DNA from 3 places in the Bradyrhizobium sp. Bra64 genome. Region 2 is predicted to be linked to each of the others. Evidence: predicted binding sites of a transcription regulator. Region 2 holds the regulator's gene; each other region holds the start of a gene.

Region 1 (7,510 bases), on a different contig from region 2:
CACGATATCGGGATTGAAGCTCTGGCCGTTCTCGGCAAAGCAGGTGCGGTCGAACTCCGGATCGTTGCCCGAATGCGCGCAGAAGCCGTGATCGGCGAACGCGGCCTGGTGCGCGTCGACGAAGGTCATGCGGTCGGCTTCCGGATCGCGGCACAGCGCACCGCGGGTGCAGGTGGCAAGGCCCTTCAGTTGCGGCAGGAATTCCGTGTCGACGAAGGTCGAGACGCGGGCGAGGCGCTGCGGGTCGGCGTTGAAGGACGGGTGGATGTCGAAGCCGGCGCGGCCGCCGCGGCAGGGCACGCCGCCATCGGCGAGCGCCGGGTTGGCGTAGGAGACATAGACCACGTGCGAGAGGTCGCCGCCGACCAGCGGCTTAAGCGCCTCGCGCAACTTGACGAAATTCTGCGGCAGCTCGCGCGCCAGCGCATCGCGGGAATCATCGACGTTCGCCATCACGCCGGAGCGGCGGAACAGGGCGCGCTCGGTCGCGGTGTCGACGATGACGTCGGCGACGAGGCCGGAGAAATAGACGTCGTTGGCGCCGACCGAGAGCAGCACGAGGTCGAGCGTGCGGTCGGGCTGGCGCTTCCTGGCGGCGGTGAGCGCTTCACGCAACTCGGCAACCTGCGCGTTCACGCTGGTGTTGCAGACGCCGGTCTTGCCGGGCGGACATTCGCGGGCGCGCTGCGAGCCGAGCAGTCCGTCGCCGATGCTGGCGCCGGTGCAAGCGAGCGGCAAAAAGGTCACCGCGACGTGGGTGTAGCGCACAGCGAGCGCCAGCGCGGTGCGGGCCTGGTAGCTGTAGAGCGAGCGGTGGCAGGGTGAGTTGAACCAGAGCGCGCCGTAGCGCTGCCAGTTGGCGAGCGAATCCGGCGCCTCGCAGGCGCGGCCGCCTTTGTAGCCGGCGCGGCTCGGTCGGTAGTACTGGCCGCCGGCGGCGGTGCCGAGATAGGAGCGGAAGCAGAAGCCTTCGTCGGACAGCGCCAGCGGCCGGTCCGGATTGCCTTCGCCCGAGGCGATGCTGTCCCCCAAGCCGGCCACGAAGATGTCGCGAACCTGGATCTCGGCCTGGACACGCTGGGTCGGATCGGAGCCGGAGGAGACGTCCACGCTCGCGACCGTCTGCTTGCCATAGCGGACCCGCAGATTGACCGGCTCGGCGCAGTCGAAAGTCGAGGTCTGCGGCCCGTCGCCGTCGTCGAACGACCAGGCGCAGGTAGCGCCGACCGGCACCGCGCCGGTGAGACGCACGGTGACGGGGTGATCGACCGGGGTGAGGTAGTTTTCCTTCACGTTGTCCCGGGTGCAGGGCTGGTTGACCCGGCCCTGGAGGTCGATGCAGAGGCGGTTGACCATGTTGCGGGCCCAGCCGCGACCCTCGCTCTGGAGTTCCAGCGATTGTTCGGCGGCGAGAATGCTGCGGTTGCCCGCATTCTCGACATGGAGCAGGAAATCACGCTCCTCGCGGAACAGCCGGAAGCGGTTGCGCACCTCCCAATTGATCTGCAGGGCGCCGGAGTCCTGCGCGGCGGCGCGCTCGGGCGGCAAGGCGGTCAGGATCCCGGCAAGCAGCAGGGCGCCTGCGGAGAGAGTGCGAAGGGATGCTCGGATCATGGCCCGCGTCTTCAACGGCAAAGTTGAGGCGGAAATAAGAGAGCATTGCTCCCCCGCCTGCAACCTTTGTCTGGACCGTCCGCGTCAGCGCTTGTTGGCCTGCCGCAGCAGCCGCTCGCGCTCCATGGGCGTCACCTGCTTGGGCAGGTTGGCCTGTGCGCAGGCCTCCGCCAGCCGCCGCCGCTCCTGCCAGGGCTCCACCACGTTCATCCAGAGCTCGCGCGCGCCCATGATGGAGATGGCGAGGCCGAACGGGATCACGAAATAGAGAATGCGGAACACCAGCAGCGTCGCCAGCAGCTGCTCGCGGCCGAATTCCGGCAGCGCCACCAGCATGGCGGCGTCGAACACGCCGATCGAGCCGGGGGCATGGCTGGCGAAGCCGAGCAGGGTCGCCAGGATAAACACCACGGCAAGCGACAGAAAATCGATCTGCGGACTGGCCGGCACCAGCAGATACATCGCCAGCGCGCAGAAGCCGAGATCGACCACGCCGATGAGGATCTGCACCAGCGTCAGCGGCGCCGAGGGCAGCACCACCTTCCAGCCCTTTTGGCCGAGCTCGCGCCGCTTCTCGCCCATGCAGAGCCAGACCAGATATGCGGCGATCGAGGCGAGGCCGCCGAGCGCGATCAGCCGATTGATCGATGACGGCAGCTGATCCATGTAGGACGCGGCGTCGGGATGGATCGCCATGCCGATCGAGAGCACGAAGATGTTACCGAGCCAGAAGGTCAGCCCCGACAGGAAGCAGATTTTCGCGACGTCGATCGCGTTCAGCCCGTAATCGGAATAGATCCGGAAGCGGATCGCGCCACCCGTGAACACCGTGGCGCCGATGTTGTGGCCGATCGAATAGGACGTGAAGCTGGAGAGCGCCGCGATGCGATAGGGCACGTGCTTCTTGCTGATCGTTCGCAGTGCAAAAAAATCGTAGAAGGTCAGCGTACAGAACGCGAAAAAGACGCAGATCGCCGCCAGCCCGATATTGCCGCGGGGAATCTCGGTCAACGCGGTCAGGATGACACCGGTATCGATGCCCTTGAGGGTCCGCACCAGCGTGGTGATCGCGAAGGCGATGATGAAGACGCTCGCGGCAATGCCGAGCCGTCGCCAGCCGATCCATCTCTTGAAGCCGCGTTTCAGCGCGGGCAGCAGTCCGTGCATTCGTCCTCCCGGCGGGGGGCAAAACCGACCGGGCCAGAGATTGGCCGGTCGGGTGCGATCACTGCCCGAAATGGGCTTCGATCGCTAGGCATGATGTAGCTCATTTAAGGCAAAAACAGTAACTTGTGCAGCCCTTGACAATGATAGGTTCTGCGCCGGACCGGCCACTTTTGTCATACGCGGTTCACATCGGGCGGGCGTTAAGCATATGAGTCGTGGGACCGGTTCGGCTCTCGCGTCCGTGTCTCGGCATGGTTTCAAATCCTGGCGCGGTCGGCATTGTTCCAGCTCAAGCGATGCGGGCTTTTTTGGAACGCCGATGCCGGGTGCCCGTTAGGCCACCATCAGCAATCGAACATGGCGGAATACGCGGCTTTTCTTGCAGGCCGCTGCGTCCGTGTTCCCGAAACCTCGAGAGGATCGGACCGATGGGACTGTTCACGAAAGACATCAAGACCATGAACGACCTGTTCGTGCACCAGCTTCAGGACATCTATTATGCCGAGCAGCAGCTCGCCAAGGCCCTGCCGAAAATGGCCGACAAGGCCACCGATCCGCAGCTGAAACAGGGCTTTTTGACGCACCTCGAAGAAACCAAGCAGCACGTCAAGCGGCTGGAGGAAGTGTTCAAGATGCACGGTGCTCAGGTGAAGGCGGTCGACTGCCCGGCGATCGACGGCATCATCGAGGAGGCCGACGAGACCGCCGGCGAGGTCGCGGACAAAGCGGTGCTCGACGCCGCCCTGATCAACGCAGCGCAGGCCGCCGAGCATTACGAGATCGCCCGCTATGGCAGCCTGATCGCCTGGGCCAAGCAGCTTGGCCGCAATGACTGCGCCAGCGTGCTCGCCAAGACGCTGGAGGAAGAGAAGGCGACCGACAAGAAGCTGACCACGCTCGCCGAGAGCAAGGTGAATCTCCGCGCGGCCAGCTAAGGTGAGGTAATCAAAAAAAGCGCCGCGCGGCCATCCGCGCGGCGCTTGCATGTGACGCATCCATCATTCGGTCATTGTCGAAACATGACGGCGGGATGGAAGCGTATGTTTCGCATGGGGCTGCAACCGAGTTGGCAGCATGCGAGCAAGCACCATCAAAAATGAATCCTTCGACGACGGAGCCGGCGCGCCGCGTGCCGGCTCGCGTCTTGCAACCTCCCTCACGCTCGCCGCGATGAGCCTCGGCTATGGCGTGGTGCAGCTCGACGTCACCATCGTCAACACCGCGCTCGGTGCGATGGGCAGGACGCTCGGCGGCGGCGTCGCCGAGCTGCAATGGGTGGTCAGCGCCTACACCATTGCATTTGCCGCGTTCATTCTGACGGCCGGCGCGCTCGGCGACCGGATCGGCGCCAAGCGCATCTTCATGGCGGGCTTCGCCATCTTCACCGCGGCCTCGCTCGCCTGCGCACTGGCGCCCAATGCGGCCGTGCTGATCGCAGCGCGGCTGGTCCAGGGCCTGGCGGCGGCGATCCTGGTGCCGAATTCTCTCGCGCTGCTCAGTCATGCCTATCCGGACGACCGCGAGCGCGGCCGTGCCGTGGCGGTCTGGGCCGCCGGAGCGAGCCTTGCCCTCACCGCGGGCCCGTTCGTCGGCGGCGCGCTGATCACGCTGGTCGGCTGGCGCGCGATCTTCCTGGTCAATCTGCCGATCGGGCTTGCCGGCCTGTGGCTGAGCTGGCGTTACGCCAGCGAAACCACGCAGGCGCGCTCGCGCGAGATCGATCTGCCCGGACAGCTTGCCGCGATCGGTGCGTTGGGGGCGCTGGCCGGCGCGATCATCGAAGGCGGTTCGCTCGGCTGGGAACATCCAGCCGTGATCGCGGCCTTCGTCGGAGCCGCCATTGTCGGCGCGCTTTTCGTCTGGCGCGAGAGCCGCGCGGTACAGCCGATGCTGCCGCTGTCGCTGTTCGGCCACCGGCTGTTCGCGCTGACTTCGCTCGTCGGGTTGCTCGTCAACATTGCGATTTATGGCCTGATCTTCGTGCTCAGCCTGTACTTCCAGAGGATCAACGGGCTGTCGGCGTGGTGGACCGGTCTCGCCTTCGTGCCGATGATGGGGGCGGTGCTGCCGTTCAATCTGCTGGCGCCGCGCCTCGCCGAGCATATCGGCCCGTGCCCGACCATCGTCGTCGGCGCCTGCGTCTCGGCGCTTGGCTGCCTCGGCCTGCTCTGGATCGAGGCCGGGACGAGCTATTGGGCGATCCTTGCCCAGATGATTGCGATCAGCGGCGGACTTGGGCTGCTGGTGCCGCCGCTGACCTCGACCTTGTTGGGCAGCGTCGAGAAGGCGCGCTCCGGTATCGCGGCGGGCGTCCTGAACGCGACGCGGCAATCCGGCAGCGTCCTCGGCGTCGCGCTGTTCGGCTCGCTGGTGGCCTCGGAGGGGGCGTTCGTGACCGGCATGCATCTGTCGCTGATTCTGTCGGCGGCGGTGCTGCTGCTCGCCGCCGCCGTGATCGGCCTCGGTGCACCGGCGCGCGGATGAACAATCCGAGCGAATGGACACACCTTCCGTTCACCATCCCCGAAGGGGGCACGTAGCCAGTTACCGACTATCCACCTCTGTCGGTTCAAGTGCGGGTCGATAGGGGCCTGCAATGTACCAAGTATTCTACTGTCTCGCCGAAGAGCACGACTGGCGGCTTGTGGCGCTTGGCGGCGCTGTGTGTCTGCTCGCAAGCGCGGCGGCGATCAGCCTGTTTCACCGGGCTCGGGCGTCGAACGGCCCCGGTCGCCTGGCCTGGATCGCCCTGGACGCCGCCGTCAGCGGATGCGGCATCTGGGCGACGCATTTCATCGCGATGCTCGCCTACGGGCCGGGTGGCGCCGGCGCTTACAACATCCCGGTGACGATCCTTTCCCTGGTCTTCGCGATCTCCGTGACCTTCGTGGGGCTGAGCATCGCGGTATCATCCTCACGCGCGCCGTGGATCGTGCTCGGCGGCGCAATCGTCGGCACAGGCGTCGCGACGATGCACTACACCGGCATGGCCGCGCTGGAGATGCCGGCGCGCGTGGACTGGATCGGAAGCACGGTTGCCGCCTCCGTGCTGTTCGGAGTTGTGTTTGCAGCGCTCGCGCTGTTCGTCGCAGCGCGGCGCGACAACCGCTTCCATGCGCTGGCCGCGACCGCCCTGCTGACGGTCGCCATCGTCGCGCATCATTTCACCGCGATGGGCGCGGTGCTGCTGACGCCGGACCCGACGATCGCGATCAGCGGGCTGTCCGTCTCGCCGGCCTCGCTGTCCTTCCTCACCGCAGGTGCCGCTGTTGCGATCATCGCGATTGCGCTCGTGGCCGCGCTGCTCGACCGCCGCGCCAAGGGCGAGCTGGGCCGCCAGCAGATCGTGCTGGACACGGCGCTCGAGAACATGTCGCAGGGACTGTGCATGTTCGACGCGGACGGCAAGATCATCCTGTTCAACGAACGCTATGCCGCGATGCTCGGCCGCACCGACATCCCGCTCGCCGGCCGCCTGCTGGTCGATGTGCTGCGGGAGGAGCAGGCCAGGGGCCAGTGGCAGGGCGATGCGGGCGAATTCTTCGCCCGCCTCGTCGCCGACGCGCGCGAGAGCCGTACCACGACCGATGTCGTCAGCAGGCTGGGCCGGTCCATCCGGGTCGTCAACCAGCCGATGCAGGGTGGAGGCTGGGTCGCGACCTTCGAGGACATCACCGAATGGCTGGAGGCGCAGGCCAAGATCTCGCACATGGCCCGCCATGACGCGCTGACAAGTCTGCCGAACCGCGTGCTGTTCCACGAGCAGCTCGAGCAGGGATTGCTCCGGACCAGGTCGGGCGACCAGCTCGCGGTGCTTTGTCTCGATCTCGATCATTTCAAGGACATCAACGACTCGCTCGGCCATCCCATCGGCGATGCGCTGCTCAAGGAGGTCGGCCGCAGGCTGAAGGCCACCGTCGGCGAGAGCGACACCGTCGCGCGGCTCGGCGGCGACGAGTTCGCCGTGGTCCAGATCGGACGGTCGGAGGAAACCGCGGCAAGATCCCTTGCCGGCCGCCTCGTCGAGGTGGTCTCGGCGCCTTACGAGATCGACGACCATCAGATCGTCATCGGCGTCTCGATCGGCATCTCGCTGGCGCCGCAGGACGGCAACAATCCGGACGAGCTGTTGAAGAACGCCGACCTCGCGCTGTATCGGGCCAAGGCGGACGGCCGCGGCACCTATCGGTTCTTCGAGACCGGCATGGATGCGCGCGCGCAGGCGCGGCGCCTGCTGGAGATGGATCTGCGCGCGGCGCTGCAACGCGACGAATTCGAGGCGTACTATCAGCCGATCCGCGACGTCGCCAGCGGTCGCGTCGTCGCCTTCGAGGCGCTGCTGCGCTGGAACCATCCGCAGCGCGGCCTTATCGCGCCGATCAGCTTCATTCCGCTGGCCGAGGAGACCGGACTGATCGTTCAGCTCGGCGAGTTCGTGCTGCGCGGCGCCTGCGCCGACGCGGCCACCTGGCCCGACGATGTCGACGTCGCCGTCAACCTGTCGCCGGTGCAGTTCAAGAATCCGAACCTGATCGCATCCGTGACCGAAGCGCTGGCCGCTTCGGGACTCGATGCGCGCCGTCTCGAGCTCGAGATCACCGAATCCGTGCTGCTTCAGAACAGCGAGACGACGCTGACCACCCTGCACGAGCTGCGTGCCATGGGCGTGCGCATCTCGCTCGACGATTTCGGCACCGGCTATTCGTCGCTGAGCTATCTGCGCAGCTTC
Region 2 (7,510 bases):
CGACGCTGCCGCGTCCACCGCAACCCGGCTCGCATATCGTGACGACGTACGATCGCCCCTCAAGGATGAGCCGGGATAGGCAACATCTACGATAAATCCGAATTTCGGTAAAGTGGAATATTTTGCCAGAGAGGATTGACAGCCTCGCAGGTGTATTGCCCGTCGGGTCGCGAGGGCTCGCAGGCCGAGTGCCTACGCGTCCTCGACGCCCGCTTCATCCGGCGTGAATTCGTACACCGACGAGCAAAATTCGCAGGTCACGACGACCTTGTCGTCCTTGACCATCGCGGCGCGGTCGTCCGGCGAAAAACTCTTCAGCATCGAGGCGACCGCCTCGCGCGAGCAGGAGCATTGCGCCTTCAAGGACAGCGGATTGAACACGCGCACGCCGCGCTCATGGAAGAGACGGTAGAGCAGCCGCTCGCCGGACAGCTCGGGATCGATCAACTCGACGTCCTCGACGGTCTCGATCAGCGAACGCGCTTCGACCCACGCGTCGTCCTCAGCGACGCTGTGCACCTCGACGCCTTCGGGCGCATCGCCGGGATGCAAATCGGCCTGCCGCGCGCGCTCCGGGGCCTTCGGCAGGAACTGCATCAGCATGCCGCCGGCGCGCCAGCGATGCTTGCCGCCGTCGTTCGAGCGCCACTCCTCGCCGACGGCGAGACGCACGCGCGTCGGGATCTGCTCGGAGCGCAGGAAATATTCGTGAGCCGCGTCCTCCAGGCTGCCGCCGTCGAGCGCGACCAGGCCCTGGTAGCGGCTCATGTCGGGGCCCTGGTCGATGGTCATGGCGAGATGACCGTGGCCCAGCAGGGCGCCGGACTGCATGCCGGAATCCCTGGCCTCGCCGAGGCGCGCGGCATCAAAGCGCGCGTACGCACGCAGGCGATCCGGCGCCATGTAGTCGACGACCAGGAACGAGACCGGACCGTCGGTCTGGGCCTGGAGGATGAAGCGGCCCTCGAATTTCAGCGCCGAGCCGAGCAGCGTGGTCAGCACGATGGCCTCGCCGAGCAGCTTGCCGACCGGCGCAGGATAATCGTGCTTGGTCAGGATCTCGTCGAGTGCCGGACCGAGCCGCACCAGGCGCCCACGCACGTCGAGTGCGTCGACCTCGTAGGGCAGCACGGCGTCATCGATCGAAACCGCCGATGGTGCGCGAACCGGGCCTTCGGGCCCGGTTTTCATGTCAGGGGATTGGGAAACCATGGCGCTTTATCTGGGGTCGGAGGAGAAAAATGGAAGGGGGTAGCGTGCGCGGGAGCCGTTTGAACCGTACCAAGCAACCTCGAAATCGCTGTCGTCCCGGACAAGCGCTTCGGTCCCGGCAACGCTATGCATTGCCATGAGCTACGCTTGTCAGGGACGACAGCGCCATGTGAGGCGACGGCAACGCGACACGCGTTCAGATCATTTCACCGCGTCGAAGCACCAGGCCAGAATGCCCTTCTGCGCATGCAGGCGGTTCTCGGCCTCGTCGAACACGACGGATTGCGGGCCGTCGATCACCTCATCCGTGACCTCCTCGCCGCGATGGGCCGGCAGGCAGTGCATGAACAGCGCGTCGGGCTTGGCCAGCGACATCAGCTTCGAATTGACCTGATAGGGCTTGAGCACGTTGTGGCGGTGCTCGCCTTCCTTGTCGCCCATCGACACCCAGGTATCGGTGACGACGCAGTCGGCCCCCTTCACGGCGGCTTCGGGATCGGTGCCGAGCACGATCGACGCGCCGGTCGCCTTGATGAAGTCGCGCATGACTTTCTTCGGCGCCAGCTCCGGCGGGGTCGCGACATTGAGCTGGAACTTGAAGCGCTCGGCGGCGTGCGCCCAGGAGGCGAGCACGTTGTTGTCGTCGCCGGTCCAGGCCACCGTCCTGCCCTCGATCGGGCCGCGATGTTCTTCGTAGGTCATGAGGTCGGCCATCACCTGGCATGGGTGCGACCGGCGCGTCAGGCCGTTGATGACGGGCACCGTCGCATATTCCGCAAGCTCCAGCAGCGCATCGTGATTGAGGATGCGAATCATGATGGCGTCGACATAGCGCGACAGCACACGCGCGGTGTCGGCGATGGTCTCGCCGCGGCCGAGCTGCATCTCGGCACCGGTGAGCATGATGGGCTCGCCGCCGAGCTGGCGCATCGCGACGTCGAACGAGACGCGGGTGCGCGTGGAGGGCCGCTCGAAGATCATCGCAAGCGTCTTGCCTTCGAGCGGCCTGACCGGCTGATGCACCTTCTGCTTCGCCTTCATGGCGGAGGAGGCGGCGAGCATGCTCTTGAGCTCCGACAACGGCAGCTCGTTGATATCGAGGAAGTGCTTCGGCGACTTGCTCATCAGCTTGCCGCCCGCTTGGTCTGACTGGACGAGATCGCGGTGCAGGCGCGCTCGAGCCGCCCGACGCTGTCCTCGATCTCGGCTTCGGTGACGATTAAAGGCGGCAGGAAACGCACGACATTGTCGCCGGCGCCGACCGTGAGCAATTTTTCGTTGCGCAAAGCTGCGACCAAATCGCCCGAGGGCACCACGGCCTTGATGCCGATCAGGAGGCCCTCGCCGCGCACTTCGCTGACGATATCGGGATGACGGTCGATCACGGAGGCGAGCTTCTGCTTGAGCAGCAGCGACATCCTCTGGACGTGATCGAAGAAGCCGGGCTTGAGCATGACGTCGAGCACGGCGTTCGCGGCCGCGATCGCGAGCGGATTGCCGCCGAAGGTCGAGCCGTGCGAGCCGGGCCCCATGCCGGAAGCCGCGTCCGCGGTCGCCAGGATCGCGCCGATCGGGAAGCCGCCGCCGAGCGCCTTGGCCAGCGACATCACGTCAGGCGTGACGCCGGTGCGCTTATAGGCGAAGAGATCGCCAGTGCGGCCCATGCCGGTCTGCACCTCGTCGAACGCGAGCAGCAGGCCTTTCTCGTCACAGAGCTGGCGCAACGCCTTGAGGAAGCCGGGAGGCGCCGAACGCACGCCACCCTCGCCCTGGATCGGCTCGATCAGGATGCCGGCGGTCTGCGGACCGATCGCCTTCTTCACGGCCTCGATGTCACCATGCGCCACCTGGTCGAAACCATCCATCGGCGGACCGAAACCTTCGAGATATTTCGCAGAACCCGTCGCGGCCAGCGTCGCCAGCGTGCGGCCGTGGAACGCGCCTTCGAAGGTGATGATGCGATAGCGTTCCGGATGCCCCTTGGAGAAGTGATGATGGCGGACCAGCTTGATCACACCTTCCAGCGCCTCGGCGCCGGAATTGCAGAAGAACACGAAGTCCGCAAAGCTCTCGTTGCAGAGGCGGTTCGCAAGCTTCTCGCCGTCCGGGCTCTGGAACAGGTTCGACATGTGCCAGAGCTTGGTCGCCTGCTCCTGCAACGCTGCGACCAGCGCGGGATGAGCATGACCGAGCGCATTCACGGCGACGCCCGAAGTGAAATCGAGATAGCGCTCGCCATTGGTCGCGATCAGCCAGCAGCCCTCGCCGCGCTCGAAGCCGAGGTCGGCCCTGGCGAAAACAGGGAGCAAATGCGGCGCGGCGCTGTTGGTCATGACGATCACTTGAATGTTGTGGACGGCCTGAATGTGCATTGCGCAACGCACCATTGACCGGTCCGGAAAACGAAACGTGCCGCCTTTTAAGGGCGGCACGCGGCACTATCTTATGCCTGGCAAGACGGGTGTCAATGCCGCCCGGAAAGCCTCGCGAAACGCAGAATCCGTAGTCTTGCGGTGCCGATTTTGCGGGTTTTTCACCACGGAACATGTGGAAGCGAGTCGGCGGACTCTTGCGCGGGAGTCACGCCATATTGTAGCGTTTGGATTGTCAGATACGACATCTCGTGCAGCGGTTCTGATCTCTAAGTCCTTATGTACCGGCGTAAACGTTCGGGCGTCATTGGCGCGCCCGGCGAGCCTTAAGGGATTCTGACGGCACGGGTTTTTAAGGCTTAGGCATTCGCTGCGAGGCCCCAGGATGGCTGGCGCGCAGCGAGGGAAAGGGTGCAATGACGGTTTTGACCTGGTCCGATGATCGCGTCGAGCAGCTGAAAAAGCTCTGGGAGGCCGGACTTTCGGCCAGCCAGATCGCGGCTGAGCTCGGCAATGTGACCCGCAATGCCGTGATCGGCAAAGTGCACAGGCTCGGCCTGTCGGGCCGCGCCAAGAGCCCATCTTCCGCAGCGCCCCGGCCGCGCAAGGCGCGTCCCGCGCAGCACATGATGCGGGTGACCCGTCCGATCTCGCGCGGCAACACCGCGCTGGCGCAGGCCTTCGAGGTCGAGGTGGAGGCTGAGCCGGTCACCTACGACAACGTGGTGCCGATGAGCCAGCGGCTGTCGCTGCTGGAGCTGAACGAGGCGACCTGCCACTGGCCGGTCGGCGATCCCTCGAGCCCGGACTTCTTCTTCTGCGGCGGCAAGGCCCTCTCCGGCCTGCCCTATTGCGCCCAGCACTCGCGCGTGGCGTATCAGCCCGCGGCGGATCGCCGGCGCGCACCGGCGAAGCCGGGGCCGCGCTGAAGCCCGGCTCCAAACGACATCGTCCCGGCCTAACTAGCTAGCGCGCAATTGCGCAGTAGGGACCGGAACGATCGAAAAATGGAAATGCGCGCCGCCCGGCGCGCTTTTTACTTGCCTGTTCGCGGCTGAACTTACGCCTGCTCCGCCTTCGCGAAACGGTCGTCCAGCGCATAGCCGGCGCCGCGGACGGTGCGGATCGGGTCCTGCTCGCGGCCGAGATTGAGCAGCTTGCGCAGGCGGCCGATATGCACGTCGACCGTGCGCTCGTCGATGTAGATGTCGCGGCCCCAGACGCTGTCGAGCAGCTGCTCGCGCGAGAACACCCGGCCCGGATGCTCCAGGAAGAACTCCAGGAGGCGATATTCGGTCGGGCCGAGGTCGATCGGCCGGCCGGAGCGCGCCACGCGGCGCTTGTCGCGATCGAGCTCGATGTCGCCATAGGCGAGCACGGTGGCGAGCCGCTCCGGGCTTGCGCGCCGCAAGAGGCCCTTCACCCGCGCCAGCAGCTCCGGCACCGAAAACGGCTTGACGATGTAATCGTCGGCGCCGGTCGCAAGACCCCGCACCCGCTCGCTCTCCTCGCCGCGCGCGGTGAGCATGATGATCGGGAGCTGCTTGGTCTCGGGCCGGGTGCGCAGCCGTCGGCACAGCTCGATGCCGGACAGACCCGGCAGCATCCAGTCGAGCACGATGAGATCGGGGATGTGCTCCTTGAGCCGGGTGTCGGCGTCGTCGCCGCGCATCACCGTCTCGACGTCATAGCCGTCGCCTTCGAGGTTGTAGCGAAGAAGCTCGGTGAGAGCTTCCTCGTCCTCAACCACCATAATGCGTGCGCCCATGGTGTCGTCGCTCCTTGCGTGATCAGGTATTCGGAACCGTCGTGGCGAAGTTCGTCATGTCGCCCTTCGGCCGCTTGTCGGTGATCGCCTGGCCCTCGATCATGTAGAACACGGTCTCGGCGATATTGGTGGCGTGGTCGCCGATGCGCTCGATATTCTTGGCGCAGAACATCAAATGGATGCAGAACGAGATGTTGCGCGGATCCTCCATCATGTAGGTGAGAAGCTCGCGGAACAGCGAGGTGCAGATGGCATCGACTTCCTCGTCGCCCTTCCACACCGCCATCGCCGCCGGCAGATCGTGCGCGGCATAGGCGTCCAGCACCGACTTGACCTGCTGCTGCACGAGGTCGGTCATGTGCTCGAGGCCGCGGAACAGCTTGAGCGGATGAAAATCCGTTTCCAGCGCCGCGACGCGCTTGCCCATGTTCTTGGCGAGGTCGCCGATACGCTCCAGATCGGTCGCGACGCGCATGGCGCCGACGATCTCGCGCAGATCGACCGCCATCGGCTGGCGGCGCGCAATGGTGAGGACGGCGCGCTCCTCGATCTTCTTCTGGAGCGCGTCGAGCTCGACGTCGATGGCGACGACGCGCTGGCCGAGCGCGACGTCGCGGCGGATCAGCGCATCGACGGAATCGACGATCATGCGCTCTGCGATTCCGCCCATCTCGGCGACCAGGCGAGTGAGCTCCTGGAGGTCGGTGTCGAAGGCCTTTGCGGTATGTTCGGAACCCATGTCCTGTCTCCTCAGCCGAACCGGCCGGTGATGTAGTCCTGCGTGCGCCGATCGGTCGGCGACGTGAATATCTTGCTGGTCTCGTCGAACTCGATCAACTCGCCGAGATACATGAAGGCGGTCTTGTCGGAGACGCGCGCCGCCTGCTGCATGTTGTGGGTGACGATCGCGATCGTGTAGTTCTCGGACAGCTCCTGGATCAGCTCCTCGACCTTGGCGGTCGAGATCGGATCGAGCGCCGAGCAGGGCTCGTCGAACAGGATCACTTCGGGCCGCACCGCGACCGTGCGGGCGATGCAGAGGCGCTGCTGCTGGCCGCCGGACAGCGACAGGCCCGACGCGTTGAGCTTGTCCTTGACCTCGTTCCAGAGCGCGCCGCCGCGCAGCGCCTTCTCGACCCGGCCGTCCATCTCGGACTTCGGGATTTTCTCGTAAAGACGGATGCCGAAAGCGATGTTCTCGTAGATCGTCATCGGGAACGGCGTCGGCTTCTGGAACACCATGCCGACGCGGGCGCGCAGCAGATTGAGGTCGAGCTTGCCGTCGAGGATGTTGGTCTGGTCGAGCATCACCTGACCGGTCGCGCGCTGGCCCGGATAGAGGTCGTACATCCGGTTGAAGATGCGCAGCAGGGTCGACTTGCCGCAGCCCGACGGGCCGATGAACGCCGTGACGCGGTTGGTGCCGAGCGTCAGGTTGATGTTCTTCAGCGCGTGGTGCTCGCCGTAATAGAAATTGAGGTTGCGCACCGTCACCTTGGGGGGAGCCTCGGGCAATGCTGCCGTCTGGGGCAGGCCACCGGCCGCGCTCATCGACGATACTGAAAGTTCACTCATTTTGCGGTCCTCTCGGCGCCAAGTATGCGCGCGCCAATGTTCAGGGCAAGCACGGTCAGGGTGATGAGCAGCGCCCCGCTCCATGCCAGCTGCTTCCAGTAGGCGTAGGGGCTCTGCACGAAGTTGTTGATGGTGACCGGCAGGTTGGCCATCGTCTTGGTCAGGTCCAGGCTGAAGAACTGGTTCGACAGCGCGGTGAACAGCAGCGGCGCGGTCTCGCCGGCGACGCGGGCGGTGGCGAGCAGCACGCCGGTGATGAGGCCGGCGCGCGCCGAACGGTAGGCGATCCGCTTGATCACCAGCGAGCGCGGCAGCCCGAGCGCCGAGGCCGCCTCGCGCAGCGCGTTCGGTACCAAGAGCAGCATGTCCTCGGTCGTGCGCAGCACCACCGGAATGACGATGACGGCGAGCGCGAGACAGCCGGCGACCGCCGAGAACCCGCGCATCGGCACCACCACGGCGCCATAGATGAACAGGCCGATGATGATCGATGGCGCCGAGAGCAGGATGTCGTTGATGAAGCGGATCACCGACGTCAGCTTGTCGTTGCGGCCGTATTCGGCGAGATAGGTGCCGGCGAACA
Region 3 (7,510 bases), on a different contig from region 2:
AGGCTGACCGGAAGCGCGAACAGCGCAGCCAGCGTGGTGCCGAGCAGCGCAATCGAGAGCGTCTCGCCCATCGCCTTCAGATATAGCGGCAGCGACGAGCCGGGATCGGGCGGGATCATCATCATGCTGATCCAGCCGAGCTGGCTGAGGCCGTTGAAGAGCCGCGACGGAGAGAAATCGAGGTCGACGAGGCCATAGACGAAAATCGCGAACGCCGCGACGATCATCGTCGGCGTCGCGAGCCGCGCCGCGGCCGGCCGCCCGAACACATCGGGATAGCGCGCGCGCATCTGCGCGGCATCGACTTCGGGCCGCTTGCTCACGTCCGCGCCTCCTTGCCGAACAGTCGGCCGCGCACCCAGCCGGTCGTGATGTCGATCAGGAAGACCGTGACGATGATCGTCACGAGAATGGCACTGGCATCGGAGTAGTAGAACTTGCGGATCGCGACGATGAGCTCCTGTCCGATGCCGCCGGCACCGACGAAACCCATCACCGAGGCCTCGCGCACATTGATCTCGAAACGCAGCAGCGCGTAGCTCGCGTAGCCGGCCGAGACCTGGGGCAGGATCGCAAAGCGCATGCAGGACAGCCAGCTCGCGCCAGTCGATCGGATGCCTTCGACCGGCTTCATGTCGGCATTCTCGACGATCTCGGAAAACAGCTTTCCGAGCGCGCCTGTGGAGTGGATCGCAATCGCGAGCACGCCAGCCATCGGGCCGAGACCAAAGGCGATCACGAAGATCAGCGCGAATACGATGCCCGGCACGGTACGGGCGAACTCGAGCAGCCGCCGCACCACGAAGCGCAGCCAGGGTCCCGGCGAAGTATTCTCGGCCGCGAAGAAATTGAGCGCGAACGCGAACACCGCTCCGATCAGCGTGCCGACATAGCTGATCAGCAGGGTCTCGGCGAGCAGCTTCAGCCAATTGCGCCACCCCCAGAACCACTCGCCAAAATTGGTCCAGACCCGCTGGCCGTTGTCGAGCGTGAGAATACGGTCGAAATAGCTGATGAAATTGCCGAAATAGGTGAAGAAGGTGCGCAGGTTAACTTCGGCGCCGATCGAGGCCACGATCAGCGCAGCAACAAACAGCCCTGCACCTGCCATAAGCCGCAGGCGCTTGCGGGCAACCGCCTTGCGGTAGGCCACATTCAGCACCGCGAGCTGCTGTTCGGGGAGAATCGAAACGGCGAGCGTCATGTGTCGGGCGGTCCATCAAGAAAAAGAGCCGGGTCCATCGACCCGGCTCCAGTGCATCGTCCTGACGTGATCAGGACGCCTTCTTGCGCAGATTGTCGACGAACTTGATCAGCTCGATGGTCTTGTTGTAATCGTCATTGACGGTCGGCTCCCACGGCTTGTTCTTGCCGTCGGAGAGCTTCTTGAACGCCTCGGGATCCTTCTGCGCCGCCTCAAGGAAGGCCTTCTTGATCGCCGCCTTCATGTCGTCCGGGAGGTCGCTGAGATAGGCGTAGGGCGAGTTGATGATGAGGTCGGACTTCACGATGATGCGGAAGTCTTCCTTCTTCATCACGGTGCCGTCAGCCGACTTCACCATGCCTTTGTTGAGCATGCGGGTCAGGTTGGAATCGTCGTCGGCATTCCACCAGTTGGCGGCGACGTCGACCGTGCCCTGAGCCAGGGCCAGCACGGCGTTCTCATGGCTGCCGGTGAAGATGACCTTGGAGAAATAGGCGTCGGGATCGATGCCCATCTGGTTCAGCTTGAAACGCGGCATGTTGTTGCCTGAGGTCGAGTTCGGATCGACCAGGCCGAGATTCTTGCCCTTGAGCTCTTCGACCTTCTGGTACGGCGACTTCGCCAGCACGTAGAACACCGAGTAGTAGCCCTTCGAGCCGTCGGCGTTGACGTCGATCACGAAGGCGTCGGTCTTGACGCCGGTCAGGCGGGCGCGCGCGAACGAGGCAGGGCCGTAATAGCCGATATGGATGTTGCCGGCACGCTGGCCTTCGATGACGGCCGCGTAGTCGTTGGCGACACGCAGGGTCACTTTGATGCCGAGCTCCTTCGACAGATAGTTGACGAAAGGCCCGTAGCGCTCGGTGACGCCGGAGCCGTTCTCGGCCGGGATCACGGCGAAGGTGATCTCCGGATATTTCGTCTTCCAGTCTTCGGCGGAAGCAGATCCGGCAAAGGCGAGCGCGGCAGTGCCGGCAAGAACTAGTCTGCGAGTGATCATGGTACCCTCTCCATCGGTTGGGGTCGGTTGACGCAAAACTGGCAACTAAGCAGATGAGGCGCCGCTCAGGCGGCGGCCGCCGTTCCAAGCGCTGGAATGCCCTCGGGCGCCGGTACAGGCGTGCCGCCCATGACGTCCGTGGCTTCGAGATCGTAAAGCTCGCGCGCGACATGGTCGGTCAGCTCGGCCGGCGCGCCGTCGAACACCACGCGGCCCTGCGCCATGCCGATCAGGCGGTCGCAATAGCTGCGCGCCAGGTCGAGCGAATGCAGGTTGCAGAGCACGGTGATGCCGAAGTGCTTGTTGATGCGCAGCAGCGCATCCATGACGATCTTGGTGTTGCGCGGGTCGAGCGAGGCGATCGGCTCGTCGGCGAGGATGATGTCGGGTTGCTGCACCAGCGCGCGGGCGATCGCGACGCGCTGCTGCTGGCCACCGGAAAGCTGGTCGGCGCGCTGGGCGGCGAGCGAGGCGATGTCGAACTGTTCGAGCGCCGACATCGCCAGCGCCTTGTCAGTCTCGGGCCAGGTCTGCGTCAGCGAGCGCCAGGCCGGCATCGTCGCGAGGCGCCCCATCAGGACGTTGGTGAGAACATCGAGCCGCCCGACCAGGTTGAACTGCTGGAAGATCATCGCCGAGCGCGCCCGCCACTGCCGCAACTCCTTGCCGCGCAGCGCGGTGACGTCGAGGCCGTCGAACAGGATGCGGCCCTGCGTCGGCGTCGCGAGGCGATTGATCATGCGCAGCATGGTCGACTTGCCAGCGCCGGAGCGCCCGATCACACCGACGAAGCCGCCGGGGGAAACTTGAAATGAAGCGTCGTCCACCGCGGCTTTCACGCCGAAGCGACACGTCAGACCTTCCACCACCAGCATGCAGGGCTCCAGAGTATGCTGGGACCAACCGCTATCGCTGGTGCTTGACACTTGTGTGACACGCGCGCTGCGGTGCGACGATCATGCACACCTTCCCCTGTCATCACATCGTCATGACGTTGTCATCAAGCCGCTCGAAGAGGTACGCCCGCCCTCGATCTTATGGATGCCGCATGGCCGGTAAAGCGCTCTCGGTCGAACCGACCATCGATTCCACGGCGAAGCTCCATGAGACCAGGCTCGGCACCTATACCGAAGTCGGCGCGCGCACGATCCTGAATGAAGTCACGATGGGCAACTACTCCTATGTTGTGAACGACGCGCAGATCACCTACGCCACCATCGGAAAATTCTGCTCGATCGCGGCGATGACGCGCATCAACCCCGGCAATCATCCGATGCATCGCGCGACCCAGGCGCATTTCACCTATCGCTCCAGCGCCTACTTCCCCGGCGAGAGTGACGACACCGAGTTCTTCGGCTGGCGGCGGCAGCACCACGTCCATATCGGCCATGACGTCTGGATCGGCCACGGCGCCATCGTGCTGCCGGGCCGCAACATCGGCACCGGCGCGGTGATCGCCGCCGGCGCCATCGTCACCAAGGACGTGCCGGCCTACGCCATCGTCGCCGGCAATCCGGCCCGCATCATGCGGCGTCGATTTTCGGAAGAGGTCGCAGGGCGGCTTGCCAGGCTCTCCTGGTGGGATTTGGATCACGACAAATTGCGTGAAGCACTGCCCGATTTCCGCAAGCTCGGGATTGAAGATTTTCTTTCGACATACGAAGCACGGGCAAGCTCCTCCCGCAGCAGCAAGCGAAGCGCGGTCGCGTGACAGACATCTTTCTCGAAGGCGGCCGCGCCCTGATCGGCTCCGAACTCGTCGAGACTTCGATTCTCGTGTCCGGAACGGACATTGCGCAGGTCGATGCCTCGCGCGACCGTGCACGGCTGGCGCTCGATGCGGGCAACCTGCTGGTGCTGCCGGGCATCGTCGATCTGCATGGCGATGCCTTCGAGCGCCAGATGATGCCGCGCGCCGGCGTCGACTTCCCGATCGACGTGGCGCTCGCCGACAGCGACCGCCAGGCGATCAGCAACGGCATCACCACGGTGTTTCACGCCACGACCTGTTCGTGGGAGCCGGGCCTGCGCAGCGCCGGAAATGCGCGTGGCTTGATGGAGGCGATCGAGCGGCAGCGCCCGCAGTTCGCTGCCGACACCCGCTTCCACCTGCGGCACGAGACCTACAATCTCGAGGCCGAAGCCGAGATCAGCCAGTGGCTCGCCGAGGGCCGCGTCGACCTGTTCGCCTTCAACGACCACATGGACGGGGTCGTTGCCGACATCTCCAACCCGCGCAAGCGCAACCGCATGGTGGAGCGCACGGGATTGTCGAGCGAGGATTTCGACACCCTGGTCGCGCACATCGTTTCGCGCGCCGCCGACGTTCCCGCTTCGATCACCCGGCTCGCCGCCGCGGCCCGGGCAGCGGAGGTGCGCATGCTCTCGCACGACGATGCGACGCCGGCGATGCGGCAGGAATTTCGCGCCATGGGGGTGGGTATCGCGGAGTTTCCGATCAACGAGGAGACGGCGCGGGAGGCCGCAAGCCACGGCGACGCCATCGTCTACGGGGCGCCGAACGTCGTGCGCGGCGGCAGCCACACCGGCTGGACCAAGGCATCCGACATGATCGGCAAGGGCCTCTGCTCGGTGCTGGCGTCGGACTATTACTATCCCGCGCAGCTGCTCGCCGCGTTCCGTCTAGCCGCCGACGGCGTGCTGCCGCTGACGCAAGCCTGGGACCTGGTTTCCGCCGCGCCCGCGCGCGCGATCGGCCTTGCCGATCGCGGTGTGCTCGCGGAAGGACGGCGCGCGGACATTCTGCTGGTCGACGACAGCGTGCTGCTGCGGCCGCGTCTGATCGCGGTGATATCAGGCGGCAAGCTCGTCCATCTTACCGATGCGACGCGGCTGCTCGCAGCAGTGGCAACGCCGCGCGAGGCTGTCGTCGCGGCCTAAATTCGTTATGCTGAGGCAATGACAGGTTTTCCCCGCTACGCGATCTATTTTGCCGCAGACGCCGACAGCGCCCTCTCCCGCTTCGGCGCCGAGCTGCTCGGTTATGACGCCACCACCGGCGACGAGCTGCCTTTTCCCGCCGACGCATCGCATCTCGCGCCGGACTGGCGCGACATCACCGCCGATCCGCGCAAATACGGCTTTCACGGCACGCTGAAGGCGCCGATGGCGCTCGCGCCCGACAAGAGCGAGGCCGATCTCATGGCGGCCTGTGCCGCGTTCGCAGGCAAGGCGCGGCCTATTCCCGTGATCCGCCCGGTCGTCGATTCCATCAGCGGCTTCATCGCCGTCATCCCGGCCGTTCCGGTCGACGCGCTTCAAGAGCTCGCCGCAGACTGCGTTCGCGATTTCGATTCCTTCCGCGTCGCTCTCACCAGTGAGGACCGCGCGCGGCGCAAGCCCGAGAAGCTCAGCGAACGGCAGCGCGACAATCTCGATCGCTGGGGCTACCCTTACGTGATGGAGGAATTCCGCTTCCACATGACGCTGACGGGGCGGCTGGACGCGGAGCGGCGCGGGCCGATTCTGGACATGCTGCGGGCGAGGTTTGCGACGCTCGGTCTCGACACGCTGGCGATCGATCGCATCGCACTGTTCAGGCAGGACGATGCCAAGGCGAGGTTTCGCATCATCGGCGAGTGGGCTTTGACGCGATAGGCGTCAGTGCCAGCTCGCGAGATTGAAGACGAGCGCCACAACGCCAACCAGAACGAGGCTGGTCGCCCAGATGACATCCAGATTGAACCAGCTTCGCGAGACGAACCTTAATCCCAGATGACGATAGACCAGCCACGCCAGACATCCGCCGGCGCTGACCATGGCGGCCACGTGCACCAAAGACACCAGCACCGCCATCCCGAGACTTGCCTTCATCAGCGCGCCGGCAGCCTCATGGCCGGCATCAAGTTCGAAGGCCTGGCACAGCCCGAGATAGATCGGCACGAGCATCAAGGCGGCGCCGTGAGCAATGGCAACGGCAAATGACCAGAGCGCCAATTGCGTTGGCGGAATTCGTGCCAGCGTGCGCGGATGGCGCCGCTCGACCAGCCGATAGACGCCGAAGCCGATGACGAGAAGGCTCGCGCCGAGCTGGATCGAATGCTGCCACTTGGCCAGCACGAGCAGGAACGCGAATGGCAGCAGCACGAGAAGTGTTGCCAGGAGATGTCCGGCCGCCAGAGCCCACAACGCACGAAAGAGCGCGCGCGGGCTCCTGTCCATGAGCCCGGCCGAAACGGCGAGCGGCCAGCCCATTCCCGGATTGACCCCGTGATAGAGGCCGCTCGCAACGAGGGCGAGCCACAGCCAGCCGAGGCTCGCGTGTGCCCAATCTAGGCCGACGGGTAGCAAAAGGAGTCCGTCGAACAATCGCCGCCTTCCAGCCTGATCTGGTGCGCACGATATCCGTCGGGGAAGCTCACGAAGTAGTTCTTGTCGAGCTCGAGGCCGCCATTGCGACCGACATTGGCCATGACCTCCACACCCGGAACGCCGTCGGGATAGAACTGGTCATCCCAGGTGGAATAGAGCGAATTGGTCCAGTACACGCGCCTGCCGTCGCGGCTAATCTCCACCATCTGCGGACCGGCCGCAAATGCCTTGCCGTTCGGATGGGGGGTGCGGCGCGCGATGCCGCCGATGTGAACCGAGCCCGCAAGCTTCGGCTTTCGCGGATCACTCACGTCGTACTGGCGCATTTCACCCGTGCCCCAGCACGAGACATAGAGAAACCGGTCATCCATCGACAGGTCGATATCGGTCACCAGCGGTGGCACGGCACCAAAGCCCTGGAGCAGCGGCGGGAGCTTCTCCTTTGGCGCGGGCTCGGGCGGGATCGTCGCTGTCTTCTCCGCATGGAAACTTCCGCCTTCGCGCCACCAGGTCCAGATCGATGCTTCGAGATTCGTGGTGTCGACCACAACGCCTACGAAGCCGTATTCGCGAACCGGATCGTGCGCCGGCCGTACTTCCAGCGCCATCTGATGATTGGCGCCAAGGTCGATGGTCTGCACGTTGCGACGGGCGCGGAGATCCCAGAAGTGGAGACGATGGCCATACTTGTTCGCCAGCAGGTCTTCCGGGACGATCCCGTTCTCAAACTGCGGCGGCAACGCCCATTCGCTCGTCACCATGTAGTCGCGCGGCAGGTTCCACCAGAAATCATAGTGCAGCGTCTGTGGACCGCGGTCGATCTCCCATCGTCCAAGGATCTCGAACGTCTCGCAATCCATGATGAAGACGCCTGGAGGCCCGTTGGTGCCGTCCTTGCCGCCGCCGCCCAGCGTGCTCACATAGATGCCGTCCGGCCCGCAATGGATGGTATGCGGCCGCGAATAGCCGGTCTT

What was found. Region 2 encodes PhoB, which activates phosphate uptake and scavenging genes when phosphate is short. Its sites were predicted from a motif close to TGTCATNNANCTGTCAT; they were not measured.
Region 1: the regulator PhoB is predicted to act here: its motif matches at 2,953-2,969, upstream of NR187_RS28900 (YbhN family protein).
Region 3: the regulator PhoB is predicted to act here: its motif matches at 3,178-3,194, upstream of phnC (phosphonate ABC transporter ATP-binding protein).

Annotation. Positions count from the first base shown of each region.
Region 1 covers NZ_JALJRD010000013.1:146,135-153,644, forward strand. The annotation lists gene NR187_RS28895 (hypothetical protein) at 1-1,614, opposite strand, end outside; gene NR187_RS28900 (YbhN family protein) at 1,699-2,781, opposite strand; gene NR187_RS28905 (ferritin-like domain-containing protein) at 3,210-3,716, shown strand; gene NR187_RS28910 (MFS transporter) at 3,856-5,265, shown strand; gene NR187_RS28915 (EAL domain-containing protein) at 5,378-7,510, shown strand, end outside.
Region 2 covers NZ_JALJRD010000017.1:106,481-113,990, reverse strand. The annotation lists gene NR187_RS31270 (Hsp33 family molecular chaperone) at 193-1,212, opposite strand; gene argF (ornithine carbamoyltransferase) at 1,414-2,337, opposite strand; gene NR187_RS31260 (aspartate aminotransferase family protein) at 2,337-3,545, opposite strand; gene NR187_RS31255 (GcrA family cell cycle regulator) at 4,001-4,513, shown strand; gene phoB (phosphate regulon transcriptional regulator PhoB) at 4,645-5,352, opposite strand; gene phoU (phosphate signaling complex protein PhoU) at 5,375-6,091, opposite strand; gene pstB (phosphate ABC transporter ATP-binding protein PstB) at 6,103-6,927, opposite strand; gene pstA (phosphate ABC transporter permease PstA) at 6,924-7,510, opposite strand, start outside.
Region 3 covers NZ_JALJRD010000006.1:260,475-267,984, forward strand. The annotation lists gene phnE (phosphonate ABC transporter, permease protein PhnE) at 1-290, opposite strand, end outside; gene phnE (phosphonate ABC transporter, permease protein PhnE) at 320-1,204, opposite strand; gene phnD (phosphonate ABC transporter substrate-binding protein) at 1,275-2,204, opposite strand; gene phnC (phosphonate ABC transporter ATP-binding protein) at 2,270-3,079, opposite strand; gene NR187_RS20150 (chloramphenicol acetyltransferase) at 3,253-3,915, shown strand; gene NR187_RS20155 (alpha-D-ribose 1-methylphosphonate 5-triphosphate diphosphatase) at 3,912-5,105, shown strand; gene NR187_RS20160 (DUF1045 domain-containing protein) at 5,124-5,822, shown strand; gene NR187_RS20165 (hypothetical protein) at 5,826-6,419, opposite strand; gene NR187_RS20170 (selenium-binding family protein) at 6,497-7,510, opposite strand, start outside.